3 regions of the Pseudomonas sp. 8(2025) genome follow, and region 2 is predicted to be linked to each of the others. Evidence: predicted binding sites of a transcription regulator. Region 2 holds the regulator's gene; each other region holds the start of a gene.
The links. The regulator FliA, encoded in region 2, starts transcription of late flagellar genes. The targets are predictions, from matches to a motif close to CTAAAGTTTNNNNNNNNNNNGCCGNTAA.
Positions count from the first base shown of each region.

Region 1: motA (flagellar motor stator protein MotA) is a predicted target of FliA. The motif match lies at 4,405-4,432, and genes of this name have one in related genera.
Region 3: flgM (flagellar biosynthesis anti-sigma factor FlgM) is a predicted target of FliA. The motif match lies at 4,612-4,639, and genes of this name have one in related genera.

Region 1 is NZ_JBQOIE010000002.1:200,000-210,282, forward strand. Features, by position in the region: gene ACUXVH_RS04820 (trimeric intracellular cation channel family protein) at 1-528, opposite strand, end outside; gene orn (oligoribonuclease) at 646-1,188, opposite strand; gene rsgA (small ribosomal subunit biogenesis GTPase RsgA) at 1,297-2,328, shown strand; gene motB (flagellar motor protein MotB) at 2,381-3,481, opposite strand; gene motA (flagellar motor stator protein MotA) at 3,485-4,336, opposite strand; gene ACUXVH_RS04845 (HDOD domain-containing protein) at 4,503-6,041, shown strand; gene rhdA (thiosulfate sulfurtransferase) at 6,085-6,900, shown strand; gene asd (archaetidylserine decarboxylase) at 6,919-7,779, shown strand; gene serB (phosphoserine phosphatase SerB) at 7,851-9,065, opposite strand; gene ACUXVH_RS04865 (AhpA/YtjB family protein) at 9,199-10,283, shown strand, end outside.
Region 2 is NZ_JBQOIE010000013.1:96,870-107,152, forward strand. Features, by position in the region: gene ACUXVH_RS23150 (ParA family protein) at 1-725, opposite strand, end outside; gene motD (flagellar motor protein MotD) at 776-1,660, opposite strand; gene ACUXVH_RS23160 (flagellar motor protein) at 1,663-2,403, opposite strand; gene ACUXVH_RS23165 (protein-glutamate methylesterase/protein-glutamine glutaminase) at 2,403-3,524, opposite strand; gene ACUXVH_RS23170 (chemotaxis protein CheA) at 3,572-5,857, opposite strand; gene ACUXVH_RS23175 (protein phosphatase CheZ) at 5,870-6,658, opposite strand; gene ACUXVH_RS23180 (chemotaxis response regulator CheY) at 6,689-7,060, opposite strand; gene fliA (RNA polymerase sigma factor FliA) at 7,226-7,966, opposite strand; gene fleN (flagellar synthesis regulator FleN) at 7,963-8,793, opposite strand; gene flhF (flagellar biosynthesis protein FlhF) at 8,912-10,234, opposite strand; gene flhA (flagellar biosynthesis protein FlhA) at 10,246-10,283, opposite strand, start outside.
Region 3 is NZ_JBQOIE010000019.1:77,562-87,844, reverse strand. Features, by position in the region: gene ACUXVH_RS27760 (glutamine synthetase family protein) at 150-1,391, shown strand; gene ACUXVH_RS27755 (MFS transporter) at 1,464-2,837, shown strand; gene ACUXVH_RS27750 (flagellar brake protein) at 2,897-3,643, opposite strand; gene ACUXVH_RS27745 (flagella synthesis protein FlgN) at 3,740-4,207, opposite strand; gene flgM (flagellar biosynthesis anti-sigma factor FlgM) at 4,256-4,573, opposite strand; gene flgA (flagellar basal body P-ring formation chaperone FlgA) at 4,725-5,486, opposite strand; gene ACUXVH_RS27730 (chemotaxis protein CheV) at 5,562-6,494, shown strand; gene cheR (protein-glutamate O-methyltransferase CheR) at 6,538-7,365, shown strand; gene flgB (flagellar basal body rod protein FlgB) at 7,617-8,024, shown strand; gene flgC (flagellar basal body rod protein FlgC) at 8,028-8,471, shown strand; gene flgD (flagellar hook assembly protein FlgD) at 8,487-9,215, shown strand; gene flgE (flagellar hook protein FlgE) at 9,245-10,283, shown strand, end outside.

The DNA.
Region 1 (10,283 bases), on a different contig from region 2:
GACCAGGATCGACTGCTCGCTGGGCAGTTGCAGGTAGATGCACAGCATGTAGCACCAGGCCGCGGCGAAGGACACGCTGGCGTACAGCTCGCGGCGAAAGATCAGCGGGATATCGTTGCAGAAGATGTCCCTGAGGATGCCGCCAAAGACCCCGGTGATCACCCCACTGACTGAAGCCACCAGCATGCCGTGGCCCATTTCCAGGGCAGTCATGCAGCCGATCAGGGTAAAGGCCACCAGGCCCACGGCGTCGAGCACCAGAAACAGCGAGCGCAGGTGACGCATCAAGGGCGCGATGAAGATCGTCACCAACGCCGCCACCGACGTCAGCACCAGGTATTCCGGGTGCTTGACCCAGGTCAGCGGGTAGTGGCCCAGCAGCACATCACGCACCGAACCGCCGCCGAGTGCGGTGACGCAGGCAATCAGCACCACACCGAACCAGTCCATGCCGCGCCGGCCGGCAGACAGGGCGCCGGTCATGGCTTCGGCGGTAATGGCAATCAGATAAAGCATCAACAGCATGATGGCGGTCCTTGCAGGAAGGCGCGCAGTCTACTCAGTTGAAGCGGGCACCAAAAGGGGGCGGGTACGGGCGCCGAGTCGCAGCGGGCGCCCGTTCGCCGGCAAGCCGGCGCCTGCGGGTCAGAACTTGATGAAGTGCTTGCGGTAGTGCTGGAGCTCGGCAATGGACTCGCGAATATCGTCCAGGGCCAGGTGGGTGCTGCCTTTCTTGAAGCTGTCGCGCACGTCCGGCGCCCAGCGGGCGGCCAGTTCCTTGAGGGTCGAGACGTCCAGGTTGCGGTAGTGGAAGTAGCTTTCCAGAGCCTTCATGTGGCGGTACAGGAAGCGCCGGTCCTGGCAGATGCTGTTGCCGCAGATCGGCGATTTGCCCTTGGGTACCCACTGCTCCAGGAAGGCAATGGTCTGGGCTTCGGCTTCGGCCATGCTGATGCGGCTTTCGCGAACCCGCTGGGTCAGACCGGAACCGCCGTGCTGTCGGGTGTTCCATTCATCCATGCCGGCGAGGATCTCGTCGCTCTGGTGGATGGCGATGACCGGTCCTTCAGCCAAGGTGTTGAGGTTGCTGTCAGTGACAATGGTGGCCATCTCGATGATGACGTCGGTGTCAGGGTTCAGACCGGTCATTTCCAGGTCGATCCAAATCAGGTTCTGCGGGTTTTGCATGGGTGGGCTCCTCGGCGTAGTTGCGCAGTTTAGCCTAGAGGGCCTGCCCGGCGTGCTAAACTCGCCGCCGTTTTACCTATCCGCCGTAATTATCGACACGGAACACCAATGGCCAAACGCCAGCTCAATCGCCGCCAAAACTGGCGCATCGAAAAGATCCAGGGTGAGCGCGCCGCCCGCGCCGCCAAACGCGAGTCCTCTGCCGTCGAGGCGCTGGAAGGTGGCGACCTGGGCCCGGAACAGACCGGCCTGGTCATCGCCCACTTCGGCGTCCAGGTCGAAGTCGAGGCTCGCGAAGGCGAAACGGCCGGCCAGGTGTTCCGCTGCTACCTGCGGGCCAACCTGCCGGCCCTGGTGACCGGCGACCAGGTGGTCTGGCGCGCCGGCAACCAGGGCATCGGGGTGATCGTCGCGCAACTGCCGCGCAGCACCGAGCTGTGCCGCCCGGACAGCCGCGGCCAACTCAAGCCGGTGGCCGCCAACGTCGACATGATCGTGATCGTGTTTGCGCCCATGCCCGAGCCCCACGCCAACCTGATCGACCGCTACCTGGTAGCCGCCGAGCATGCTGGAATCCGGCCGTTGCTGCTGCTGAACAAGGCCGACCTGATCGATGAGCAGAACGCCCCTGCGCTCAACGCCCTGCTCGCGGTCTACCGCCAGCTGGGCTACCCGCTGCTGGAGGTCTCGGCTCATCACGGCGACGGCATGGAGCAGTTGCAAGCCCTGCTGGACGGGCGCATCAGTGTATTCGTCGGCCAGTCGGGGGTGGGCAAGTCGTCCCTGGTCAACAGCCTGCTGCCGGAAGTCGAAACCCGCGTCGGCCCGCTGTCGGAGTTCTCCGGCCAGGGCACTCACACCACCACGACCGCGCGCCTGTTCCACTTCCCCGGTGGCGGTGAGCTGATCGACTCCCCCGGTATCCGTGAGTTCGGCCTCGGCCATGTCAGCCGCGCCGATGTCGAGGCCGGGTTCATCGAGTTCAATGACTTGCTGGGCACCTGCCGCTTCCGCGATTGCAAGCACGATCGCGAGCCGGGCTGTGCCTTGCTCAAGGCCCTGGAAGACGGGCGCATCCAGCAGCAACGGATGAACAGCTACCGCTCGATCCTCGCCAGCCTGCCAGACAACAGTTACTGATTGACCTGACCCAGATACGACAAGGCCGCGATCTTCGCGGCCTTGTCGTTTGTCACTTCGCCGTGCCCGGCGTAGCGGGCGGCGTCACCGGAGCAGTGGGAGCCGGAGCCGGAGCGGAAGACTGGCCCGCCGCACCCTGCTCGTCCATCTTCAGCACACCGTCCTCGAAGATATTCATACGTTGACGCACCTCGTGCGCCGGCAGCGGTTCGCTACCGGGCGGCAAGGCATTCGGGTCGGCTGCCGCCCCCGGTACTTCACCGGGAGCACCGCTACCCTGGGTCGGTACCGGAGCATTGGGATCGGTCTGCTCACCCTCGATGGCACGCTGGGCCTTCTTGGTCAGCACGACGATATCGATGCGCCGGTTGACCGGGTTGAACGGGTCCTTACGATCGAATAGCGCCGACGAAGCAAAGCCCACCACACGCGCAACTTGCGGATCAGGATAACCACCCGCCACCAGCGCCCGACGCGCAGCGTTGGCCCGGTTGGCCGACAGTTCCCAGTTGCCGAAGTCGCCAGTGCCCGAATAGGGTTTGGCGTCGGTGTGACCGCTGATGCTGATCTTGTTCGGCACGGTCTTGATGGTGTCGGCCATGGCCAGCAGGATGTCTTCGAAATACGGCTTCAGACGTGCACTGCCAGAGTCGAACATCGGCCGGTTCTCGGCGTCCATGATCTGGATCCGCAAGCCGTCCGGGGTGATCTCGAAGAGGATCTGGTCCTTGAACTTCTGCAGTTGCGGGTTCTCTTCAACCTTGTTCTGCAACTCTTGCAACAGCAACTCGAGACGCTCGCGCTCGACCTGCTCGGCCATGCCCTCTACCTGGTCGGCATCCACCGTGACCTTGTCCGGTTGTGGCTGGGACTTGATCTCGGGGTTGAGGGTGTTGTCCGGCGCCAGCTCAGGGGAGCCGCCCAGGTCGATGATGTAGGGCGTACCGCTTTCCGAGAAGCCGATCGGATCCTTGAAGTAACCGGCGATGGCGATCTTCTGTTCCGGGGTGGCCGTGGACAGCAGCCACAACACCAGGAAGAACGCCATCATCGCCGTGGCGAAGTCGGCGAAGGCGATTTTCCAGGCGCCCCCGTGATGTCCGCCAGCGAAGCGCTTGACGCGCTTGATGATAATCGGCTGATTATTTTCCATGACTTAGCGACCGCGAACCGCTTGTTCCAGCTCGGCGAAGCTAGGACGGTGCGCCGGGTACAGAACCTTGCGCCCGAACTCCACGGCCAGGGACGGCGGCATGCCGGAAGCCGAGGCCACCAGCGACGCCTTGATGGCTTCGTAGACGTTCAGTTCTTCCTTGGCGTCGTGGGCCAGGGAGTGGGCCAGCGGGCCGAAGAAACCATAGGCCGCGAGAATACCGAAGAAGGTCCCCACCAGCGCCGCACCTACGTGCAGGCCGATGGACTTCTGGTCGCCATCGCCCAGGGAGGCCATGGTCACCACGATCCCCAAGACCGCCGCGACGATACCGAAACCGGGCATGCCGTCGGCAATCCCGTTGACCGCATGGGATGGATGTTCGAGGTCTTCCTTGAGGCTGAACAGCTCCATGTCGAACAGGCCTTCCAGCTCGTGGGGAGCCATGTTGCCGGAGGACATGATGCGCAGGTAGTCACAGACGAAGGCGGTCATGCGTTCATCTTTGAGCACCGCCGGGTACTTGGCGAAAATCGGGCTGGCCGCGGCGTCCTCGATATCGCCTTCGATGGCCATCATGCCTTCGCGACGACTCTTGTTGAGGATCTCGTAGATCAGGCCCAGCACTTCCAGGTAGAAGGTGTGGGTGAAGCGCGAACTGAACATGCCCAGGGATTTCTTGACGACGTGCATCGTCATATAGCCCGGGTTGGCCTGGAGGAATGCGCCAAAGGCTGCGCCACCGATGATCAGCACTTCGAAAGGCTGGATCAACGCCGCGATTTTGCCGTGGGAAAGCACGTATCCGCCGAGCACGCTCGCGAATACGACGATGATGCCGATAATTTTAGCCATAGGTAGGGGAGTACTTATTGAGTCGGGTTCAAGGTCATATTCGGAAGTTCTTAAAACTCTTCTTCTACTTATCGGCAAAACTGCGCCAGACTATAGCCAGTTAAGGCGAAAAGCCAGTTTGGCCCGCTCTGGGCGTGTTCACAGCAGACGATGATTGCGCCCGACCATGTCTAATGAAACCAGCGTCCCACATTCTCCGCCCGCCTCTCTCGACGCCTGGGTAAAGCTCCTCAATGGCGTGCGCCTGCCGGTGCCCCAGGCCAGCCATGACCGGGTCTGCCGCGCCATCGCCAACAACCGCAGCTCGCTGCGGGAGATTGTCGATCTGATGCAAAACAGCCCGGCACTGGCCTTGAGCGTGATCCGCGAAGCCAACCGGCATTCCCACGGCAGCATGAGCGAACCGGCGGAAAACCTGGAGATCGCGGTCAATCGACTGGGCCTCAAGCGTACCGAGGAGTTGCTCGAGCAACTGCCGACGCTGCCTGAAGAGCAGATCCCCCAGGCATTGCGCCAGTTCCAGCTGATCAGCCAGCACGCCAGCCAGCAAGCCAATGGCTTCTTTGCCGGACGCCTGGCGCGACTCTGGCAGGACATCCACTGGGGCAGCCTGCTGTTTCTCTCGCCGCTGTGGGCCATGGCCCTGGTCTATCCCAAGCTGCTGGAAGAGTGGGAACTGCGGGTCATCTACAAGCACGAATCCGCACACGACGTTGAACTGCAACTGTTCGGAGTGCGACTGATGGAAATGTGCCAGGCCCTGGTCCTGGCCTGGCACCTGCCGATCTGGGTCCAGCAGGGCTATCGCCTGCTGACCCAGGAGCAGCACCTGCTGGCCAAGGTCATGCTGATTGCCCGCGACAGCGACAACCCGCTGCGCCAGCAACAACGCCTGGACGCTGAACCGGACCTGCGGCGCTGGCTGAACCAGCCGGCCAACACTGTGTTGCTGGCCAACGGCCTGGCGCTGGCGGCGCAACAGTCCTGGAACAGCCCCCATGGCCGGCGCTGGCAGAACCTTACCGCTCTTTATCTGCAGATCCCCCTGGACCAGGTCCAGCAACAGTTGCACCAACAGGCAGCACAAAGCGCCCGCAACGACACCCAGCCCGATCTCTGGCACCCGGCCCAGGCCCTGCTCTGGCCTTGGGATGCCCGACGCCTGCATCACGGCGAGCAACCAGCCCCGGCGCCCACCGCACTGGAACTGGCCAAGTGGCGCAAGCTCTGCGGCGAACTGTTGCTGGACCCCAGCCCCTTTACCAACGCCGTGCACCTTACCGGCTTTGCCCGGGATGCCTTGGCGGCATGCGGCATGCATCGGGTCATGCTGCTGATGGTCGATCGCAGCCTGAGCCACCTGCGAGTGCAACAGCTTTACGGCCTGCCCAGGGAAGCGGCCAGCCTGACCCTGCAGGCCAAGCAGAGCCCGCTGTTGCAACGCCTGCTGGAAAAATCCGCGCAGATCCGCCTGACCCCGGCCAACCGGGCCCAGTTCGCCCCTCACCTGCCAAGCTCGCTGCGCCAGCTGTTTCGCGGCGAACACCTGCTGATCCGCTCACTGTCGTGCAATGGCCGGGTACTGATGCTGGCGATCGCCGACCAGGGCGGCGTGCCGTTCTCGGAAATCAGCGTCCAGGCCTTCTGCAAGACCGCCCAGTGCATCGAAAAAGCCTTGCACAGCTTTACCAACCGCAGCCAATGACGCTTGCGCTACAATCCTTCCCTTTGCGCCCTGGGGACCTGACATGTCTGACTTCTCTGGCTTGCCGCTGGTCATTGAACCGAGCGACCTGCTCGCCCGCCTGAACGCCCGCGAACTGATCCTGGTCGACCTGACCAGCGCTGCCCGCTATGCCACCGGGCATATTCCCGGGGCGCGCTTCGTCGACCCCAAGCGCACTCAGCTGGGCCAGGCGCCGGCTCCCGGGCTGCTGCCGCCGCAAGCGGCGCTTGAAACGCTGTTCGGCGAACTCGGGCACAACCCGGACGCGGTCTATGTGGTCTACGACGATGAAGGCGGTGGCTGGGCCGGGCGCTTCATCTGGCTGCTGGACGTGATCGGCCACCACCGCTACCACTACCTCGACGGCGGCTTGCCGGCCTGGCTGGCGGAAGGCCTGTCCGTGTCTACCGAAGTCCCGGCCGCGGTCGGCGGCCCCGTGGCACTGGCCCTGCATGATGAGCCCACCGCCACCCGCGAATACCTGCAAAGCCGTCTCGGCGCGGCGGACCTGGTGATCTGGGACGCCCGCGGACCGCTGGAGTACTCCGGCGAAAAAGTCCTGGCAGCCAAGGGCGGGCATATCCCCGGCGCGGTGAATTTCGAATGGACCGCCGGCATGGATCAGGCACGCCACCTGCGCATCCGCCGCGACATGCCACAGATCCTTGCGGACCTGGGCATCAGCAAAGACAAAGAAGTGATCACCCACTGCCAGACCCACCATCGCTCCGGCTTCACTTATCTGGTGGCCAAGGCGCTGGGCTACCCACGGGTCAAGGGCTACGCCGGCTCCTGGGGCGAATGGGGCAATCATCCCGATACGCCCGTAGAGATTTAAGGTTTTTAAGGACACCCAATGAAAAAGCGTTTATTCATCATCAGCCAGTACCTGCTGCCTCATCACCTGCTGTCGCGCCTGGCCGGCTGCATTGCCGAGTGCCGCGTGCGCTGGTTCAAGAATGCCTTCACCCGCTGGTTCGCCAAGCAGTATCAAGTGGATATGTCCGAGGCCCAGGTCGAGGACGTGACCGCCTACGAGCATTTCAACGCCTTCTTCACCCGCGCCCTCAAAGACGGCGCGCGGCCGCTGGACCCGACCCCGGGCGCGGTGCTCAGCCCTGCCGACGGCGCGGTCAGCCAACTGGGCCCGATCGAACACGGCCGAGTGTTCCAGGCCAAGGGCCACAGCTACAGCGTGCTGGAACTGCTGGGCGGTGACCCGGCCCTGGCACAGCCGTTCATGGGCGGCGACTTTGCCACCATCTACCTCTCCCCCAAGGACTACCACCGGGTGCACATGCCCCTGGCCGGCACCCTGCGGGAAATGGTCTATGTGCCGGGCCGGATCTTCTCGGTCAACCAGACTACCGCTGAAAACGTACCCGAGCTGTTCGCCCGCAACGAGCGCGTGGTGTGCATCTTCGATACCGAGCGCGGCCCGATGGCGCTGGTGCTGGTGGGCGCGATGATCGTCGCTTCGATCGAAACCGTCTGGGCCGGCCTGGTAACGCCGCCCAAGCGCGAACTCAAGACCGTGCGCTACGACGAAGCCGCCCGCGCTCCGATCCACCTGGAGAAAGGCGCCGAAATGGGCCGCTTCAAGCTGGGCTCCACGGCCATCGTGCTGTTTGGCCCGGACCAGGTGCAGTGGGCCCAAGAGCTGGCTGCCGGCTCGCCCGTGCGGATGGGCCAGGGCCTGGGCCTGCCCAAGGCTTGAGGCCTGAATGCCGGACATAAAAAACGCCGCTGATCAGCGGCGTTTTTTATGGGCGGGGATTTTCCGGCGGCTCAGAGTTGCCCGTCGCGGTCACGGAACCCCAGCAGGTACAGCACGCCATCCAGGCCCAGGGTCGAGATCGCCTGCTTGGCCGACTGCTTGACCAGCGGCTTGGCGCGGAATGCCACGCCCAGGCCGGCAATGCCGAGCATCGGCAGATCGTTGGCGCCATCGCCGACAGCGATGGTCTGCTCCAGGCGCAGGCCTTCCTTGTGCGCCAGCTCACGCAGCAGATCGGCCTTGCGCTGGGCGTCGACAATCGGCTCCACCGCCACGCCAGTGACCTTGCCGTCCACCACTTCCAGCTCGTTGGCGAACACGTAGTCGATACCCAGCTTGGCTTGCAGCTGCTTGGCAAAGTAGGTGAAGCCGCCGGAGAGGATCGCGGTCTTGTAGCCCAGGCGCTTGAGCTCGGCGAACAGGGTTTCGGCGCCCTCGGTCAGGCGCAGGGAGGCGCCGATGGCGTCCAGCACATTGACGTCCAGGCCCTTGAGCAGCGCCAGGCGCTCCTTGAAACTGGCGCGGAAGTCCAGCTCGCCGGCCATCGCCCGCTCGGTGATTTCCGCGACCCGATCGCCGACACCGGCCGCCTTGGCCAGCTCGTCGATGACTTCGGCTTCGATCAGCGTCGAATCCATGTCGAACACCGCCAGGCGCCGGTTACGGCGGAACAGCGAGTCTTCCTGGAACGCGATATCGACGTTCAGCTCCTGGGCCACGCTGAGGAACTCGGCCCGCAGGGCTTGCGGATCGGCGGCTTCGCCACGTACCGAAAACTCGATGCAGCCCTTGCCCTGGTCGGCAGGCATATCCAGGGGCATGCGCCCGGACAGGCGATCGATATGGTCGATGTTCAGGCCGTACTTGGCGGTGATGGAACTCACGCGCTGCAACTGTTCGGCGGTAACCTTGCGCGTCAGCAGGGTCACGATATGGCGCTTCTTGCCCTGCCCGGCGACCCACTGCTGGTAATCCTCCTCGGACACCGGCGTGAAGCGCACCTGCTGGTCGAGCTTGTAGGCGGTGAACAGGATGTCCTTGAGCACCGACGAGCTCTGCTCGTTGCTGGGAATTTCAACCAGGATGCCGAACGACAAGGTGTCGTGGATCACCGCCTGACCGATGTCGAGAATGTTCACACCACCCTGGGCCAGAACGCCGGTAATGGCCGCAGTCAGACCGGGACGATCTTCGCCGGTGATGTTTATCAGGACAATTTCGCGCAAGGCGCACCCCCGAGGTGGAAAAAAAGCGCATTCTACCCACTTTCGGTGACCATCGGGCACAGCCAGCGCTTTGCCGGTCTAGGGCCTGTCGCTATACTGCGCGTCAACTTCACGGACAAAAGAGCCGAGCTCAGTGAACCGGCCCACGCCAGTTAAAACCGATAACTTCTTCCTGCTGATCTTCCGTGCACTGCGCCACCGCCGTGTGCCGATTGCATTGCGCATTGCCAGCCATAACGTGATCCTGGTCGCCCTGGCCCTGGTGATCTATGCCGGCGTGATGGGCCTGCAGTTCAAGCAAGCCATGCACGAACAAGCCGACGCCCTGGGTCAGAGCCTGACCACCCAGACCGCCACCTCGGCCACCGAGCTGCTGGTGTCCAACGACATCCTCAGCCTTAATGTCCTGCTCAACAATCTGACCAAGAACCCGCTGGTGGCCCACGCGGCCATCTACAGCGTGGACAACCGCATCCTCGCCGAGGCCGGCCAGCGCCCCAAGAGCAGCCTGCTGGGTGAAACCGAGGGCGTGTACCAGACCAAGATCACCTTCCAGGACGTGACCGCGGGCAACCTGCGAATCAGCCTGGACATGGCGCAATTCCAGCAGCCGATGACCATCAGCCTGCAAAGCATGGGCATCCTCAGCGCCATCCTGCTGGCCCTGGCCCTGGCCTTGAGCCTGCGCCTGGGGCGGCACATCTCGACTCCGCTGCTGCAACTGCGAGTCTGGCTGCGTGACCTGGACGAACACACTCCCGCCACCCAGCGCCAGGACGAAATCGGCGATCTGGCGCGTCAGCTGCATGCCCGCCTGGTGCCGGAGAAGCCCGAACCGGCACCGCAGCCCGAGGCTGAAGTGCAAGACGACGAGGACGATGAGCCGGCATTCGAAGTGCGCAACCTGCGGGACCCGAGCTTCGACGAAAGCGCTCCGGTAGCAGGCCTGAAGCCTGCACCCCGGCACCTGGTTCACGCCGAAGAAGATGAACTGGACGAGGAAGACCCCTTCGCCGACCTGCGGGACAGCTCATCGACGCCTGCTGCCAAGCCACAACCGCAACCACAGGTTCCGGCCCAGCCCCAGCACAGTGCGGTACTGGCGGTGCAACTCGGTGCCCAGGAGCAACTGCGACGCCTGCCCCGCGCCCGCCTGATGGAACTGCTGGAACGCTACCGCGATTGCCTCGACCAGGCCGCCTCGCTGTACCAGAGCGA
Region 2 (10,283 bases):
ACGCCGCGGCTCTTGCCATCGAATTGCGAAGGGGTGACCCCGGCCCGGCTGGCGTCGCGCAGGCGGGTATCCACCGGAATGTAGCCTTGCCAGATCTCCTCGGGAAACTTGTCCCGCAGTACCCGCAGGGTGCCCAGGGAGGCCTGGGTACGGCGGTCGAACAGGGTCGGCACGATAGTGAACGGCAAGGGTTGCTTGCGCGAGCGATTGACCATGGCCAGGGTATTGACCATGCGCTCCAGGCCCTTGACCGCCAGGTGCTCGGTCTGCACCGGGATCACCAACTGCTGGCTGGCCGCCAGGGCGTTGACCATCAGCACCCCGAGCAACGGGGGGCTGTCGATCACCGCATAGTCGAAATCCTGCCACAACTGCGCCAGGCTCTTGGCGATTACCAGGCCCAGGCCGCTCTGCCCCGGCGACTGGCGCTCCAGGGTGGCCAGCGCGGTGCTGGACGGCAACAGCGAAATACGCTCGTGGCTGGTGCCCAGCAACAACTGGCCCGGCAGGTCCTGGGGCACATTGCCCTTGTGCAGGAACAGGTCGTAGCTGCTGTGCTCCAGGCTGTCCGGGTCATAGCCGAAGTAGCTGGTCATGGAGCCGTGGGGGTCGAGATCGACCACGACCACACGCTTGCCCGCCTCGGCCAGCAAGCCGGCTAAAGCGATGGAACTGGTGGTTTTACCGACACCACCCTTTTGATTGGCAACTGCCCAGACTCTCATTCGGTTGGTTCCTCCCGCCCGGCCACAGCGGGGCGAGACATAGCGCTAAGTTATAAAGCAGGTGACGGAGAATTGACGGCGCTTCCCTGTACCGGCGTTTTGACCGGGGTTGGTGCAGTTTGTGTGCCAGCACGCTTGAGTGCCGCATCCGGTGTTGCATGGGCGGTGCCGGTACCGGTCAGGCTGCGGCGCACATCCAGGTTGCGCGACACCACCAGCACCACCCGGCGATTGCGCGCCCGGCCTTCGGCGGTGGCGTTGTTGGCCACTGGCTGGAACTCACCGTAGCCCACCGAGGCCATGCGCGCCGGGTTCACCCCCTGCATCGCCAGCATGCGCACGATGCTCGCCGAACGGGCCGAGGACAGTTCCCAGTTGGTCGGGTACTGCGCGGTCTGGATCGGCAGGTTGTCGGTGAAGCCCTCGACATGGATCGGGTTGTCGAAGGGTTTGAGGATCTTCGCCACCTTGTCGATGATGGTGAACGCCTGGTCGCTGGGCATGGCATCGCCACTGCCGAACAGCAGGCTGGAGTTGAGTTCGATCTCCACCCACAGTTCATTGCCGCGCACGGTCATCTGGTTGGAGCTGATCAGGTCGCCAAAGGCTGCGCTGATGTCATCGGCGATGCTTTTCAGCGGGTCGCTGGCCCCGGCGATGCCGGCGTCGGTCTGGTCGCTGTCCTTGACCAGGGGTTTGGCCGGGGTCACGGTCTTGGGACGCTCGTCACCGATGGGAATCGGCTTGAGGCTACGATCGGAGTCGGTGAAGACCCCGATCAAGGCTTCGGAAATGACCTTGTACTTGCCCTCGTTGATCGAGGAAATCGAGTACATGACCACGAAAAACGCGAACAGCAAGGTAATGAAGTCGGCGTAGGAAACCAACCAGCGCTCATGGTTGACGTGTTCTTCTTGCTGGCGACGACGGGCCATAATCAGTCCATGAAGCCTTGCAGCTTCAGCTCGATGGAGCGGGGGTTTTCGCCTTCGGCGATCGACAGGATGCCTTCGAGGAGCATTTCCCGGTAACGCGACTGGCGCAAGGCAACGGATTTCAGCTTGGCGGCGATCGGCAGCAGCACCAGGTTGGCACTGGCCACCCCATAGATAGTGGCGACGAAGGCCACGGCGATGCCGCTACCCAGCTGGGATGGATCGGCCAGGTTGCCCATCACGTGGATCAGCCCCATTACCGCGCCGATGATGCCGATGGTCGGCGCATAGCCGCCCATGCTCTCGAACACCTTGGCGGCCTCGATATCACGACTTTCCTGGGTATAGAAATCCACTTCGAGAATGCTGCGGATGGCTTCGGGTTCGGCACCGTCCACCAGCAACTGCAAGCCCTTGCGCGCATAACTGTCAGGCTCGGCATCCGCCACGCCTTCCAGGCCCAGCAGGCCTTCCTTGCGCGCGGTGAGGCTCCAGTTGACCACCCGGTCGATGCCGCCCGGCAGATCGACCCGGGGCGGGAACAGGATCCAGGCAAGGATCTGCATGGCCCGTTTGAAGGCGCTCAGCGGCGACTGCAGCAGTGCCGCGCCGATGGTCCCGCCGAGCACGATCAGTGCCGCCGGACCGTTGGCCAGGGCCGACAGGTGCCCCCCCTCCAGGTAGTTGCCACCGATGATGGCGACAAACGCCATGATGATCCCGATAAGGCTGAGCACATCCATCAGAGACAGGCCTCGACCAGGTGCCGGCCGATGTCGTCCAGGCTGTACACCGCATCCGCCAGGTTGGCCTTGACGATGGCCATTGGCATGCCATAGATCACACAGCTGGCCTCGTCCTGGGCCCAGACCGCACTGCCGCCCTGCTTGAGCAGACGCGCGCCTTCGCGACCGTCGGCGCCCATGCCGGTGAGCACCACCGCCAGAACTTTGTCGCTGTAGGACTTGGCCGCAGAGCCGAAGGTGATATCCACGCACGGCTTGTAGTTCAAGCGCTCATCGCCCGGGAGAATCTTCACCGCACCGCGACCGTCGACCATCATCTGCTTGCCGCCAGGCGCCAGCAGCGCCAGGCCCGGACGCAGGATGTCGCCATCCTCGGCTTCCTTGACGCTGATGCGGCAGAGCTTGTCCAGACGCTCGGCAAAGGCCTTGGTGAAGGCCGCCGGCATATGCTGGATCAAGACGATGGGGGCCGGGAAGTTGGCCGGCAGCTGGGTCAGGACCCGCTGCAGCGCCACCGGGCCGCCTGTGGACGTACCAATGGCCACCAGCTTGTAGGCCTTGCGCTTGGGTGCCGGCGAATTCGCACTGGCCGCCGGCGCCGCTGCGCGGGCCGGAGCCGGTGCGGGAGCTGGCGAGCGCGAACTGGCGAAGCTCGAAGGAGCAGGTGCCGGAGCACTCGCCGGCTGCGGTGCCGGAGCACTGTAGCTACTGAAGCGCCGATTGCTGCGCGAAATACTGTGGACCTTCTCGCACAGCAACTGCTTGACCTTCTCGGGATTGCGCGAGATGTCCTCGAAGTTCTTCGGCAGAAAGTCCACCGCCCCGGCATCCAGCGCATCGAGGGTCACTCGGGCGCCTTCGTGGGTCAGGGAGGAGAACATCAGGACCGGCGTCGGGCAGCGCTGCATGATGTGCCGCACTGCGGTGATGCCATCCATCATCGGCATCTCGTAGTCCATGGTGATCACGTCCGGCTTGAGCGCCAGGGCCTGATCGATCGCCTCTTTACCATTGGTCGCCGTGCCGACGACCTGGATATTCGAATCCGCTGAAAGAATTTCCGAGACGCGGCGGCGGAAAAAACCCGAATCGTCCACCACCAGGACTTTGACTGCCATAAACACTCCGTTAGGTGGGGCGAGGCCAACCGCCCCTCCCCGCCGAATCAAATACGCCGTGCGGCGTAACGCTTGAGCATGCTCGGAACATCGAGGATCAGAGCAATGCGGCCGTCACCGGTAATGGTGGCGCCGGACATGCCCGGGGTTCCCTGAAGCATTTTGCCCAAGGGCTTGATGACCACTTCTTCCTGGCCCACCAGTTGATCGACGACAAAGCCGATCCGCTGGGTACCCACCGAAAGGATCACTACGTGGCCCTCGCGCTGCTCTTCATGAGCGGCGGAACTGACCAGCCAGCGTTTGAGGTAGAACAGGGGCAACGCCTTGTCGCGCACGATCACCACTTCCTGGCCGTCCACCACGTTGGTGCGCGACAGGTCGAGGTGGAAGATCTCGTTGACGTTGACCAGCGGGAAAGCGAATGCCTGGTTGCCGAGCATGACCATCAGGGTCGGCATGATCGCCAGGGTCAACGGCACCTTGATGACGATCTTCGAGCCCTGGCCCTTGGTCGAATAGATGTTGATCGAACCATTGAGCTGGGAAATCTTGGTCTTCACCACGTCCATGCCCACACCGCGACCGGACACATCGGAAATCTCGGTCTTGGTGGAGAAGCCCGGGGCAAAGATCAGGTTGTAGCACTCGGTATCGCTCAGGCGGTCGGCGGCATCCTTGTCCATCACGCCACGCTTGACGGCGATGGCGCGCAACACGTTCGGGTCCATGCCCTTGCCGTCATCGGAGATCGACAGCAGGATGTGGTCGCCTTCCTGTTCCGCCGCCAGCACCACCTTGCCGCCACGGGACTTGCCCGAGGCTTCGCGCTCTTCCGGCGATTCGATGCCGTGGTCCACCGCGTTGCGCACCAAGTGCACCAGCGGGTCGGCCAGGGCCTCTACCAGGTTCTTGTCGAGGTCGGTTTCTTCCCCCACCAGCTCCAGGTTGATCTCTTTCTTGAGCTGCCGGGCCAGGTCGCGAACCAGGCGCGGGAAGCGCCCGAAGACCTTCTTGATCGGCTGCATGCGGGTCTTCATCACCGCGGTCTGCAGGTCGGCAGTCACCACGTCGAGGTTCGACACGGCCTTGGACATGGCTTCGTCGCCGCTGTTGAGGCCCAGGCGCACCAGGCGGTTACGCACCAGCACCAGCTCGCCCACCATGTTCATGATTTCGTCCAGGCGCGCGGTATCGACACGCACCGTGGTTTCCGCTTCGCTGGCAGGCTTTTCCGCCGGCGGGGCCGCAGCGGCGGCGCGAGCCGGGGCCGGGGCCGCAGCAGGAGCAGCGGCAGCTTTCGGCGCCTCGGCCTTGGGCTCGGGCTTCTTCGCCGCCGGCTTGGCGACGGCAGCAGTGGCCGCCGCTGCCGGAGCCGCAGTGGCCGCGGCTGGCTTGGCCGCACCCGGGGTTTCGGAGAATTTGCCCTTGCCGTGCAACTCATCCAGCAGGGATTCGAATTCGTGATCGGTGATCAGGTCGCTGCCGGCTGCGGCTGCGCTTGGTGCGGCTGCGGCAGGAGCGGCAGGCGCCGCCGCCACGGCCGAATCCAGGGCCTCCACGGCGAAGTTGCCCTTGCCATGCAACTGGTCCAGCAATGCTTCGAATTCATCGTCGGTGATCTCATCACCTGCGCCAGCCGCACCACTGGTGGCACTGGCCGCGGCCGGTGCCACGGCATCCGGGGCGAACTGGCCCTTGCCGTGCAACTGATCGAGCAGGGATTCGAACTCGGCGTCGGTGATTTCATCGCTGGCCGGCTCGCCCTGGGCCGCAGGTGCGGCGGCAGGCGCTGCTTCGGCTTCGGCCTTGGCGGCATTCAGCGAGTCGAGCAACAGCTCGAATTCGTTATCGGTGATGTCCCCTGCCGGGCTTTCTTCAGCCACAGGCTCGGCAACCGGCTCAACCACCTCTTCCACAGCAGGTGCTGCAGGCTCGGCACCGGCAGGTTCGGCCAGGCGCGCCAGGGCCGCCAGCAACTCCGGTGTGGCAGCGGTGATTTCGGTGCGCTCACGGACCTGGCTGAACATGCCGTTCACCGCGTCCAGAGCTTCAAGCACCACGTCCATCAGTTCCGAGTCGACTCGCCGCTCACCCTTGCGCAGGATGTCGAAGACGTTCTCGGCGATGTGGCAGCACTCCACCAGCTCATTGAGCTGGAGGAAGCCGGCGCCCCCTTTAACAGTGTGAAAACCGCGAAAAATTGCATTGAGCAAATCCGCATCATCCGGCCGGCTTTCCAGCTCGACCAGTTGTTCGGACAGTTGCTCTAGAATCTCGCCGGCCTCAACCAGGAAATCCTGAAGGATCTCTTCATCGGCGCCGAAGCTCATTAATGGGTGCTCCTAGAATCCAAGGCTGGAAAGCAAATCGTCTACATCGTCCTGACCGGACATAACGTCTTCCCGTTTATCGGCATGAATCTGCGGACCTTCACCCTTGGCGAGATGTTTTTGCGGATCTTTTTCAGCGAGGATCGATTCACGGTCATGTTCGATACCGGCGAAACGATCGACCTGGCTGGCCATCAAGACGAGTTTGAGCAGATTGCTTTCGACTTCCGTGACCAACTGGGTCACACGCTTGATCACCTGACCGGTCAGGTCCTGGTAATCCTGCGCCAGCAGAATGTCGTTGAGGTGGCCGGAAACGGTACGGGTTTCCTGTTCGCTGCGCGTCAGGAAACTGTCGACCCGGCGCGCCAGCTCGCGAAACTCTTCAGCGCCGACCTCGCGCCGCATGAAGCGCCCCCAGTCTGCGCTCAAGGCCTGGGCTTCAGTGCTCAGGCCGTTGACCAGCGGGGTGCTGCTCTCCACCAGGTCCATGGTGCGGTTGGCTGCGGCTTCCGTCAGCCGGACCACATAGGACAGGCGCTCAGTGGCATCCGTGATCTGTGAAACTTCCTCGGCTTGTGGCATGTGCGGGTCAATCTGGAAATTGACGATCGCGCTATGCAGCTCGCGGGTGAGCTTGCCCACTTCCTGGTACAGGCCGCGGTCACGGGTCTGATTGAGCTCATGGATCAATTGCACCGCTTCGCCGAACCGGCCCTTTTCAAGGCTCTCGACCAGTTCCAGCGCATGTTTTTTCAGGGTCGACTCAAAGTCGCCCAGTGAAGATTCGTTATGCTCCATAGCTCCCCCGTGGCGGAATGGCTACGCGTCTCAACCGATGCGTTCGAAGATTTTTTCGATCTTCTCTTTCAACGCCTGAGCCGTGAATGGTTTGACGACATAGCCGTTTACGCCGGCCTGGGCAGCTTCGATGATCTGCTCGCGCTTGGCTTCAGCAGTCACCATCAATACCGGCAGGTGCTTGAGTTTTTCATCGGCGCGCACGTGGCGCAGCAGGTCGATACCGGTCATGCCCGGCATGTTCCAGTCCGTTACCAGAAAGTCGATGCTCCCGCTGTTGAGTACCGGAATGGCGGTAGTGCCATCGTCGGCCTCGACCGTGTTGGTGAATCCCAGATCACGCAACAGGTTCTTAATGATCCGCCGCATCGTTGAAAAGTCATCAACGATGAGGATTTTCATGTTCTTGTCCAATTCGACCTCCAAGCAGTCTTAAACGCATCCAGCACCTGAACGCGCCATTCAATCAATCCGGCATAACACACAACGACTGCATGGAGCACATACTGCAAGACCGGTGCAGCGCTTGCTTCACCGGTCCTGAACGCAGTGTCCCCACACTGCCTGTCAGCGCGCTCGCCACTCCCCCAAACGCCCCCGCAAACGGGCTGCGCACTGGCTGTGTAACTGGCTGACCCGCGATTCGCTGACCCCCAGGACCTCACCGATTTCCTTGAGGTTCAGCTCTTCGTCGTAGTACAGCGCCAACACCAGTCGCTCGCGCTCCGGCAAATTGGCAATCGCATCCGCCAACGCGGCCTGGAAGCGTTCATCCTCCAAGTCCCGTGACGGCTCGAGATGAGCACTGGCGCCATCCTCATGCAGCCCTTCATGCTCGCCGTCCTGCAACAGGTCGTCGAAACTGAACAGGCGGCTGCCCAAGGTGTCGTTCAAAATCCCGTAATAATCGTCGAGACTCAATTGAAGTTCGGCCGCAACTTCATGATCTTTAGCGTCACGACCGGTTTTAGCTTCAATTGCGCGAATCGCATCACTGACCATGCGCGTATTACGGTGCACCGAACGCGGTGCCCAGTCGCCTTTACGAACCTCGTCGAGCATCGCCCCACGGATACGGATACCCGCGTAGGTTTCGAAACTCGCCCCCTTGCTCGCGTCGTATTTGGTCGACACTTCGAGCAAACCGATCATCCCGGCCTGAATCAGGTCTTCTACCTGAACACTGGCCGGCAACCGCGCCAGCAGGTGATAGGCAATACGCTTGACCAGAGGCGCGTAGCGCTCGATCAATTCGTACTGGCTGTCACGCGCCGACTTCTTGTAGAGGTTGTAGCCACTGGCAGTCATAGCACCGGTCCCGCTGTTTGATGCACTAGCCGCTCGACAAAAAACTCCAGATGCCCGCGTGGGTTCGCCGGCAACGGCCAGGTATCGACTTTTTGCGCGATGGCCTTGAACGCCAATGCACACTTCGAACGAGGAAAGGCTTCATAGACCGCACGCTGCTTTTGCACGGCCTTGCGTACGCTTTCGTCGTAGGGAACTGCGCCGACGTATTGTAAGGCCACGTCCAGGAAGCGATCCGTGACCTTGGTCAATTTTGCAAACAGGTTGCGACCTTCCTGAGGGCTCTGAGCCATGTTGGCCAGGACCCGGAAACGGTTCATGCCGTAGTCGCGGTTGAGCAGCTTGATCAGCGCGTAGGCGTCCGTGATCGAGGTCGGCTCGTCGCACACCACCAGCAGTACTTCCTGGGCCGCGCGGACAAAGCTGACTACCGAGTCACCAATACCCGCAGCGGTGTCGATCACCAGCACATCGAGATTGTCGCCGATATCGCTGAAGGCCTGGATCAGGCCAGCGTGCTGCGCAGGGCTCAGGTGCACCATGCTCTGGGTGCCCGAGGCGGCCGGTACGATGCGGATGCCTCCAGGGCCCTGGAGCAGCACATCGCGCAGTTCGCAACGGCCCTCGATGACGTCGGCCAGGGTATGTTTGGGAGTCAGGCCCAGCAGGACATCGACATTGGCCAGTCCCAGGTCGGCATCCAGCAGCAAGACCCGCCGGCCGAGCTCAGCCAGAGCCAGGGACAAGTTCACTGACACATTAGTCTTGCCGACGCCACCTTTGCCGCCGGTCACCGCAATCACCTGTACGGGATGCATGCTGCCCATGTTCTTTCTTTACCTTGTCTTACTTAGACGGGGCCACATAACTGGCTGCGCGTTCACCATTGGAACAATGCATGGCAGACCATCGATGTAGATACACTGCAATCTATTCATGATTACCTCAGCCAACCCGTTTGGACGGGCTGTGGTAAAGGTCAGCGAACATGTCGGCCATGGCTTCCTCGCTGGGTTCTTCCTGCATCTGTACGCTTACCGCGCGACTCACCAGCTGATGCCGGCGAGGCAGGTGCAGATCGTCAGGAATCCGCGGACCATCAGTGAGATAGGCAACCGGCAGTTCATGACTGATGGCCAGGCTCAACACTTCGCCAAGACTGGCTGTTTCATCAAGTTTAGTCAGGATGCAACCGGCCAGGCCGCAGCGTTTGTAGCTGTGGTAGGCGGCGGTCAGCACCTGTTTCTGGCTGGTGGTAGCCAGTACCAGATAGTTCTTCGCACGAATGCCACGACCGGCCAGGCTCTCCAGTTGCATGCGCAACGCCGGATCGCTGGCCTGCAGGCCGGCGGTATCGATCAGCACCACGCGCTTGCGCAGCAGCGGATCCAGTGCCTGGGCCAGGGACTGGCCCGGGTCCACATGGGTCACCGACACATTGAGGATGCGCCCCAGGGTCTTGAGCTGCTCCTGGGCGCCGATGCGGTAGCTGTCCATGCTCACCAGGGCAATGTTCTGCGCCCCGTACTTGAGCACGTAGCGCGCCGCCAGCTTGGCCAGGGTGGTGGTCTTGCCCATGCCGGCCGGGCCGACCATGGCGATCACGCCGCCCTCTTCCAGAGGCTCGACTTCCGGGGTCTGGATCATTCGCGCCAGGTGCGCCAGCAACATGCGCCAGGCCTGACGGGGTTCGTTGATTTCGGTAATCAGTGCCAGCAGGTCGCGGGCCAGCGGGCCCGACAGGCCGATGCGCTGCAGGCGACGCCAGAGGTTGGCCTGCTCCGGACGGCTGCCCTGCAACTGGCTCCAGGCCAGGGAGCCGAGCTGCACTTCCAGCAGTTCGCGCAGACCGTTGAGCTCGAAACGCATCGAGTCCAGCGCCCGCGTATCGGCAGGTGGCGCTGCAGGAGCCGGCGCCGGGCGCGGACGCTCGGTCAGGGTCGGCTCGATCAGGGGTTCGGCCGCGGTCAACGGCAGGCCGGCGAACAGCTGGCGATTGGTGATCGAGGCACTGTCGCCCTCGCCCCGCAGGCTCAGTTCGGCCTGGGCGGTGACAATCCGCGACTGGGTCTTGCGCAGCTCGTCCTCGAGTTCCATGTTCGGAACCCGTGGCGACAAGGCCGACAACTTGTAATCCAGCGCAGCCGTCAGCTCGACACCGCCGGCGATCCGCCGGTTGCCGATGATGGCGGCTTCAGCGCCCAACTCATCACGAACCAGTTTCATGGCCTGACGCATATCGGCGGCGAAAAAACGCTTAACTTGCATAACCCACTACCTCAGCCGTTGGGCCCTACTGTCGCAACGATGGTCACTT
Region 3 (10,283 bases), on a different contig from region 2:
TTGTACGGGTCGCCGTTCGCGGCTCGTATAACAACAAGGATTGAGTCATGACAACCGATGGCCACAGTTCACTCGCCGAGCGATTGACGGGCATTGATGAGATCGAATGTGTCACCGCGGATCTCAATGGCGTGCCGCGGGGCAAGGTAATGACCGCCGAGGGGTTCCTCGAAGGGCGGCGCTTGCAGATGGCGCGGGGGGTGCTGCTGCAATGCATCATGGGCGGTTATCCGCCAGCACGTTTCTACGGCAGCGACGACGGCGACCTGGCGCTCAATGCCGACCCCCGGCAGATCCACCGCCTGCCCTGGAGCGAAACGCCCAGAGCGCTGGCCATCTGTGACGCCGATGAGCTCAGCGGCGAGAGTTCGCGGCTCTCCACTCGTGGGCAGCTCAAGCAGGTAATCGCCCGTTATGCCGCCCTGGGCCTGGCGCCGGTGGTGGCCACCGAACTCGAGTTCTTCGTGTTCGCGGCCAATGACGATCCAGCGCAGCCCTTCCGGCCGCCGGTCGGTCTGGATGGGCGACGGGAGGAAGGCTATTCGGCGTTCAGCGTGAGTTCCAACAATGGTCTGCGACCATTCTTCAAGGAGGTCTACGAAGGCATGGCCGCCCTGGGCCTGCCCCGCGATACCTTCATGCACGAGATGGGCGTCAGCCAGTTCGAAATCAACCTGTTGCACGGTGACCCGCTGTTGTTGGCGGACCAGACCTTCCTGTTCAAGCACCTGCTCAAGGAGGTGGCGCTCAAGCACGGCCTGATCGTGGTCTGCATGGCCAAGCCCTTGGCTCACACGCCGGGCAGCTCGATGCATATACACCAGAGCCTGGTGGAGATGGGTAACGGCCGTAACGTTTTCAGTGACGACGCCGGGCAACCTACGGCGATGTTCCGGCATTTCATTGGCGGCCTGCAGGCCGGCCTCGCCGACTTCACCGCCTTGTTCGCCCCCAATGTGAACTCCTATCAGCGCTTGTGTCATCCTTACGCTTCGCCGAACAATGCGTGTTGGTCCCACGACAACCGGGCCGCTGGCCTGCGGATTCCGGCCAGTTCACCGGTGGCGCGACGGGTGGAAAATCGCCTGCCGGGGGCGGACGCCAATCCTTATCTGGCGATCGCCGCGAGCCTGGCAGCAGGTTTGCATGGCATCGAGAACGAGTTGGAGCCAACCGCTGCCATCCAGGGTGAGTTCGAAGTGCCGGACAATCTTTCGTTGCCCTGTACCTTGCATGCGGCCCTGGAGCGTCTGAAACGTAGCCAGTTGGCCAGGGAACTGTTCGGCAACGAGTTCATCGAAGGCTACATCGCTTCGAAGACCATGGAGTTGACCAGTTTCTTTGATGAAATTACTCCCTGGGAACGGCGTGTGTTAGCGGCCCAGGCATAACCGAACCGTCGCTGGTCGGGCCCTGGTTTGCCGGGGCTCGGTACCTCATTCAAGGAGCCGCTCGGAACGCCGATGCGCCAAATCTGGAAATCCTTTCGAGCGCTTTATTTCGCGTCGCTGATGATGCTGATCGGCTCTGGCCTGCTCAGCACTTATCTGGCCCTGCGCCTGGCCGCCGATCATGTCGACGGGCTATGGGTGGGGGCCTTGATGGCGGCCAACTATTTCGGCCTGGTTTTGGGGGGCAAGCTGGGGCACCGACTGATTGCCCGGGTCGGGCATATCCGTGCCTACGCCACCTGTGCCGGGATTGTCGGCGCGGCGGTGCTGGGCCACGGCCTGGTGGACTGGTTGCCGGCCTGGCTGGTGCTGCGGATGATCGTGGGCCTGGGGATGATGTGCCAGTACATGGTCATCGAAAGCTGGCTCAATGAGCAGGCCGACGCCAAGCAGCGCGGGCTGGTGTTCAGCGGCTACATGATTGCCTCTTACCTGGGCCTGGTGCTGGGGCAGTTGATACTGGTCATGCACCCGGCCCTGGGCCTGGAGCTGCTGATGCTGGTGGCGCTGTGCTTTGCCCTGTGCCTGGTGCCGGTGGCCATGACCCGGCGCATTCACCCGGCACCCTTGCGCCCTGCACCCATGGAGCCGCGCTTCTTTATCAAGCGTGTACCGCAATCGCTGAGCACGGTACTGGGTTCGGGGCTGATCGTCGGTTCGTTCTACGGTCTGGCGCCGCTCTATGCCTCGCAACAGGGCTTGAGCACCGAGCAGGTGGGTCTGTTCATGGGTAGCTGCATTTTCGCCGGGCTGGTGGTGCAGTGGCCGCTGGGCTGGCTGTCCGACCGCTATGACCGGGCGCTGCTGATCCGCTGTTTCGCCTTGTTCCTGGCGGTGGTGGCCCTGCCCCTGGCGATCCTGCCTTCGGTGCCGCTGGAGGTCCTGTTTGTTCTGGGCTTCCTGTGTTCCCTGGTGCAGTTCTGTCTCTATCCACTGGCGGTGGCGTTCTCCAATGACCATGTGGAAGGGGATCGACGGGTCTCGCTGACGGCGATGCTGCTGGTGACCTATGGCGTGGGTGCGAGTATTGGTCCTTTGGCGGCAGGGGTGCTGATGAAGTTGTTCGGTAGCCAAATGCTCTACGCCTTCTTCAGTTTCTTTGCCCTGGTGCTGGTCTGGCGGATTCGGCCGAAGGCCGTGACCAATCTGCATCAGGTCGACGATGCGCCACTGCATCACGTGGCGATGCCGGACAGCATGTCCAGTTCACCGTTGGTGGCGGCTCTGGACCCGCGGGTTGACGAACAGGTGGTTCAGGACCAGATGCAGAGCGCGCCCGCGCCGGAAGCTGCGCCTGATGAACCTGCAGCGGATACCCCGCAGGCTGCGGATGAACCGCCTGCCGAGGAATGCGCCCGGGAACACCTCAGCGGGGCCAGGCCTTAGGCGCAAAAAAAACGGGCAGTTGCCGCAAGGCACTGCCCGTTTTCATTGATGCCTTTGAGTCAGAGGTCGTCTTTATCGAAGCGCCGCGCTTCACGCTGCAGTTGATAGACGAAGCGTTCGACCTGGCGCTGTACCAGGCCGCTCATGTTGTGGAAGCGTACGCCGGCAAAGGTGGTGTCGATGCGTTCTTCGTGGTGCAGGTAACGCAGTTCCACCGGGGCCGTCATGCTGCCGAAGGGCAGGGCGGCGATAAAGCGCTCGTAAACCTGGCCCAGTTGCAGGCGTGAGGAAATATCGCCGTCGAAACGCAATTTGCAGCCGGTGGCGGAAATGTCCAGCAGCTTGCCGCTGAGGGGCGATTTGAGTTTTTCGCCGCTCAGTTCGATGTCTACCAGTTGTGCTAGCTTCAGGGCGGCACGAAAGGCGTTGCGGCGCTGGTGGTAGACCACTTCGTCCGGCAGGGTGGTGCGATAGCAGCGGCCGCCGTTGGATTCGTCGAGGGTGGGCAAGCCGTTGCTTTCCCAGGCGATGCGTACGCCTTCATGAAAGCCTTCAACGCGAAACGGTTCACCTGCGAGCAGGAAGCGTTCACCGTCGCGGGGAATCATTTCGTCGAGGGCGATCATGTTGCTATCGCGGTCCACTTCCACCAGATAGCTTTGGAAGCGCTGGCTACGCTCGTGGAAAGTGATGATCAGCGGGTCATGGCTCTCTTGCAGCAACCGCAGGTTGGAAGAGATCTCCAACGCAGTGGTGAGCACCTTGGGTGGCTGCGGAGTATCTTCCGCATTTGAGGCGTTGAACACGGTTCATCAATCTCCAGACAAAATACAACTACACGCAGGAGCCAGCATTTTGCCAGCATGTTTCACGGCTTGGTAGCGCGCGCTCATTTTTTGGGTTTAAGCCTGACTGAGTGGGCGTGGCTTCGCAAGCATTGAGGTAGAGCCGCGGGCGTCGTATAGGGCAGGAGGTTCGCCACCATTGAGGATTTTCAGCTGGTTGGCGGTGGTGGCCTGTTGGATCTGGATCGAGCGACCATTGAGCTCGTTGGCAGCTTGGCACTCGGCAAGCAATTGGGTCAGGACATTGCTCTGTTCGAGCAATTGCGCGCCCAGGCTGGAGTGGCTGGCCAGTTGCTCGAGCCCCTCGCGGTTGGTCGGCAGGTTCAGGCTGGCAAGAATTTGCGTGCGCTTACGGCCATGCTGTTCCAGCAAGATGACCAAGGCTTGCTTCTGCGCCAGGATATCTTCCAGCAGCGGCATGTCGCGGCCGTGGAGGGCGATAGACTCGGCGCGTAGCAGCTCCAGCAAGTGTTGCGCTGGAGCAAGGTCATCGTTGATCAATTGCAGTAGGTTGGTGTCGTGCATGGCTGGCCTTGGGGATTAAGCGTCCAAAAGCCTGGCGCAAGCCTGGGGCTAGCGCTGGGCTTCGAAGTTAAGCAGTTTGCTGGCTACGCGGTTGCTGTCGACCTTATAGCTGCCATCGGCAATCGCTTGCTTCAACTCGGCCACCCGGGCTTTGTCGACGGCAGGCTGATCACGCAGCTTGTCAGTGACTTTCTGCAACTGTTGAGCCTCATTGCTCAGGTGTACCGATTCCCCGCTTTTGCTGGTCTCGGCGGCGGTTGTCAGCGGCGTGGATTTGCCGGCATCACCGGTTTCCTTGCTGGTGCTGGTACGCGTACTGCCTGTCAGTGAAGGGGAGCTGTTTAAACGGCTGAAGTCGATGACCATGATGAAGTAAACCTCTGGGTATTTGGACGCTTGCCATGTTTTCGGCCATACCCTGAAAAACTTTAGGCTCGATTGTCGACAAACCAGGTCAGGTATCTGCGACCCTTTATCGGCCACAGTTTAGGGAACGCACGGGTTGAGCGCCAGCTATCTACATGGCCACTTCCACTTGCCCTGGCGCCGTGATGCGGGCCTTGATCACTCGTTGCGAATTGAGATTCTTGACCCGGATCTGTTCGCTCATGCCGCCGTTGGACAGCGCCTCGCCCGGCATCCGTACATTCAACGTGCCGCTGCGTGCCGATATCACCACTTGATCGCCCTTGCGCACGACTTCCGCCTGCTCCAGATGGGCCAGGGTAACGAGCTGGTCGGCGACCATTGGTCGGACAAGTTTCTGACCAATGGCTTGGTCCACTGAGGTGAGGTAGCCCTGATTGTTCTGGCTGATGTCCCGTTCGCGCAGCACCACGTCTTCCGGTTCGATGATGCCGGCGCGCTTGAGCGGGCGTGCAGTGGTGACCACCTCGCGAAACAGCTTGACCTGCGCCGGCACGAATACCGTCCATGGCGAGGCGCCTTCGCAGCGCACTTTGACGGTGACCCGCCCCAGCGGTTGGGCCGGACTTTCCAGGTTGGCTGTCAATTCCTTGTCGCAATTGGGCATGCGCATGCGCGGGTCCAGCTGGTTGACCTGGATTTCATAGCGACCTTCCGTTTGACTGGTGGCCAGGTAGTCTTCTACCGTGAATTCAAGAAACCCTTGAGTGACGCCGATAAGAAGATCAGGCAGGGTGACCGAATCAGCAACGGCAGGGTTGCCGGGGTTTAAAATGCACAGAGCCGACAGCCCGCACAGCAAAGTGCGGTAGCGGGATGTCAGGCGTCGGAAAAATGTCGTTTTGGCGTTCATAACAGTTAAAAAGCAAGCGCCGTGCCGTTTAGCAATGAGCGTGCGTCGGATCTTAAAGCTTTGGGGAGTCTGGGCATGGCTGGTGTAATGGATTCGGTGAACCAGCGCACGCAATTGGTTGGGCAGAATCGACTAGAGTTGTTGCTGTTCCGTCTGGACGGTGGACAGCTCTACGGGATCAACGTATTCAAGGTTCGCGAGGTGCTGCAATGCCCTAAGCTGACCCTGATGCCCAAATCCAGTCCTGTGGTGTGCGGTGTCGCGAATATACGAGGGGCAACCATTCCGATCCTGGATCTGGCAATGGCCACGGGTTCTGGTGGCCTGCAGGACCAGAGCAATCCGTTCGTCATCATCACTGAGTACAACACCAAGACCCAGGGGTTCCTGGTGCGCTCGGTGGAGCGCATCGTCAACATGAACTGGGAAGAGATCCATCCGCCGCCCAAGGGGACCGGACGTGATCACTACCTGACGGCGGTCACTCGGGTGGACAACCAGTTGGTGGAAATCATCGACGTGGAGAAGATCCTGGCGGAAGTCGCGCCGACCTCGGAGGCGATCTCGGCAGGAGTGGTGGATGTCGAAACCCAGCACAAGGCTGTTTCCCTGCGGGTGCTGACCGTCGATGACTCGTCGGTGGCACGCAAGCAGGTCACCCGGTGCCTGCAAACCGTAGGTGTCGAGGTAGTGGCATTGAATGATGGCCGGCAAGCGTTGGATTACTTGCGCAAGCTGGTGGACGAGGGCAAGAAGCCGGAAGAGGAATTCCTCATGATGATTTCCGACATCGAAATGCCCGAAATGGACGGTTACACCCTCACGGCCGAGATACGTAATGATCCACGCATGCAAAAGCTGCATATCATCCTGCATACTTCGTTGTCAGGGGTGTTCAATCAGGCGATGGTGAAGAAGGTCGGTGCCGATGACTTCCTTGCCAAGTTCCGCCCTGATGACCTGGCATCCCGGGTAGTCGACCGGATCAAAGCAGCAGATCACAGCTAAGGGCACTCGCCCTGGCGGACATAAGATTTAAGAGGCGGCAGCATTGTCTACGGGTAATTTGGATTTTGAACAGTTCCGGGTCTTCCTGGAAAAAGCCTGTGGTATTTTGCTCGGGGAAAATAAGCAATATCTAGTCTCGAGCCGTCTCAACAAACTGATGGAGCAGCAAGGGATAAAAACCTTGGGTGAGCTGGTCCAGCGGATTCAGACCCAGCCCCGCAGTGGTTTGCGCGAGATGGTCGTGGATGCCATGACGACCAACGAAACCTTGTGGTTTCGCGACACCTACCCATTCGAGGTGTTGAAGAACAAGGTGCTTCCCGAAGCCATCAAGGCCAGTCCCAACCAGCGCTTGCGCATCTGGTCTGCGGCCTGTTCGTCGGGGCAGGAGCCCTACTCGCTGTCGATGTCCATCGATGAGTTCGAGCGTAGCAACATGGGGCAGTTGAAGATGGGGGTGCAGATCGTTGCCACTGATCTGTCCGGGACCATGCTGAACAACTGCAAGACCGGTGAATATGACAGCCTGGCAATTGGGCGTGGCCTGTCGGCCGAGCGCCTGCAGCGTTACTTCGACCCCAAGGGGCCGGGGCGCTGGGTGGTCAAGGCGCCGATCAAGAGCCGCGTGGAGTTCCGCTCGTTCAACTTGCTGGACAGCTACGCAAGTCTCGGCAAGTTCGACATCGTGTTCTGTCGCAATGTGTTGATCTACTTCTCGGCGGAGGTCAAGAAGGACATCCTGATGCGCATTCATAGCACCCTGAAGCCTGGCGGCTACCTGTTCCTGGGGGCTTCCGAAGCCCTCAATGGGCTGCCGGATCATTATCAGATGGTGCAATGCAGTCCGGGCATCATCTACCAGGCCAAGTAGCCAGCAGATCGTCGTACCGAAAAAGGAGGCCATTGGGCCTCCTTTTTTGTGCCTGCAATTATCTGGCGCGCCGGCTGAAAGCGGCAGGGTGGTTGCCGCTTTGCCGGTGTTTCGCGGAAATCCATTGCCGCTTTTCTGGCATTGCCGCCTTGCCGTCGCCGGCAAACCCTTGAAATACGGGGTTTGATGACTTGGCACGCAGCTTGCTATATCCGAGTTACGAAAAATCAGGTCACCCAAAGGTTTCCGCCATGAGCATCAGCTTCGATAAAGCGCTCGGTATCCACGAACAGGCCCTTGGCTTTCGCGCCAAGCGTGCCGAAGTTCTGGCCAACAACATCGCCAACGCCGATACCCCGAACTACAAGGCTCGGGACCTGGACTTCTCTGCTGTGCTTGCCGAGCAGAATCAGAAGGCCCAGAACGGTACCTTCGCGTTGAACATGACCAACAACCGGCATATCGAAGCCCAGGGCTTGAGCAGTGGTGATGAGTCGCTGCTGTATCGCACCCCGATGCAACCTTCGATCGACCAGAACACCGTGGACGCCCAGCTGGAGCAATCGAGCTACGCGCAGAACTCGGTGGATTTCCAGGCTAGCTTCACGCTGCTCAACAGCAAATTCAAAGGGCTGGTAGCAGCCCTGCGCGGAGAGTAATCCATGTCCCTCGCCAGTGTTTTCAATATTGCCGGTAGTGGCATGAGCGCCCAGACCACCCGTCTGAACACCGTCGCCAGTAACATCGCCAACGCCGAGAGCGTCTCGTCGAGCATCGACCAGACCTACCGCGCTCGTCACCCGGTGTTTGCCACCATGTTCCAGGGGGCGCAAAGCGGCGGCAGCGACTCGCTGTTCCAGAACCAGGACGCTGCCGGCCAGGGCGTGCAGGTACTGGGTGTGGTCGAAGACCAGAGCAACCTCGAAGCTCGTTACGAGCCGAACCATCCCGCCGCTGATGCCAAGGGTTATGTCTACTACCCCAACGTCAACGTGGTGGAAGAAATGGCCGACATGATTTCTGCCAGTCGTTCGTTCCAGACCAACGCTGAAATGATGAACACCGCCAAAACCATGATGCAGAAGGTCCTGACCCTGGGTCAGTGATAAGGGGCGAAGACCATGAGCGTTACTGATACCACCAACGCCCCATCCCTCAAGGATATCCTGGCGAATTCGTCGAAAACGACGAGCAATACCAGCGCCGACGGCCTGGCCGCGGCGACCAACAGCGCCACCGGCAAACAGAGCCTGGGCAAGGACGCATTCCTCAAGCTGCTGGTAACCCAGCTGAACAACCAGAACCCGCTGGATCCGCAGGACAACAGTGCGTTCGTTGCCCAGTTGGCGCAGTTCTCCACCCTGGAAGGCATCACCACCCTCAACTCCTCGGTGAATGCGATCACGGGTAACTACAAGTCTTCCCAGGCCTTGCAGGCTTCGTCGCTGGTGGGGCGCTCGGTCATCGTGCAGACCGGCACCACCCAGGTCGACACCAGCAAGAGCATGACCGGTTCGGTCACCGTGCCATCCAGCGTGAACTCGGTCACCGTGACCGTCACCGACAAGGACGGCAATACCGTCAAGACCATCGACATGGGCAGCCAGAAGGCCGGCAACGCCAGCTTTGTCTGGGACGGCACCAAGACTGACGGCACCAAGGCGGATCCGGGCAACTACACCTTCAAGGCCAGCACCACCATCGATGGCAAGGGCACTGATCTGATCACCTACCTGCCGGCCACGGTCAATAGCGTGACCATTAGCCAAACCGGCGGCGAGTTGATGTTGAACCTCGCCGGCATGAGCAGCCCGATTGCCCTGTCCAAAGTACAAACCATTGGTATCTAGAGCCGACTAACCGGCACAAGGAGTGGAATATGTCTTTCAATATCGGCCTTAGCGGTCTCTACGCTGCCAACAAACAGCTGGACGTTACCGGCAACAACATCGCCAACGTCGCTACCACCGGCTTCAAATCCTCCCGTGCGGAATTCGCCGACGTCTATTCGGCCACCAAGCTGGGCAGCGGTACCCAGGTGATTGGTAACGGTGTGCGCCTGGCCAACGTTTCCCAGCAGTTCACCAACGGTGATATCAACAACACCGGTAATGTGCTGGACATGGGCATCCAGGGCCAGGGCTTCTTCGTGCTGAGCACCAACGGCTCCCTGACCTACACCCGCGCCGGTACCTTCAAGACCGACAAGGAAGGCTACATCACCAACAGTGACGGCACTGCCCGCCTGCAAGGTTATGCGGTCGATGCCAACGGCAAGATCATCAACGGTGTGCTGACCGACCTGCGGATCGATACTTCGAACCTGGCGCCAAAGCCAACCGACTCGATCTCCTCGACGATCAACCTGAACTCCGATTCGACGCCGATCGATGTGGGTGCGACCACTCCGGCCTATGTGTTCAATCCGACCGACAACACCACCTACACCAAGCAGTTCAGCACGCCTGTGTATGACACCCAGGGCAACAAGCACGTCATGGATCAGTACATGATCAAGACGCCGAACGCCAATGAGTGGCAAACCTACACGCTGATTGATGGTCGCAACCCGGACGGTACTGCATTCACCATGGCCAACCAGTCGCCGATCACCATGAAGTTCGACTCGTCGGGCAAGCTCAGCAGCATGACCCCGCCAGCTGCGCCTGGGACCACGCCGTATACCATTACCGGTAACAGCATTGTCATGTCGGCTGCGGCCTGGACCCCGGGTACCGTCACTAACGGCGTGTTCACTCCCAATGGCGCCAAGCCTGCACCTAACGGTGTCAGCATCGACATGACCAAAACCGGTTCGGTGTTTGGCGAAAGCACCCGCTCGGTGATCGCGCAGAACGGCTACTCCACTGGCCAGATCAGCAGCCTGACCATCGATGGCACCGGTGTGATGCTGGCCA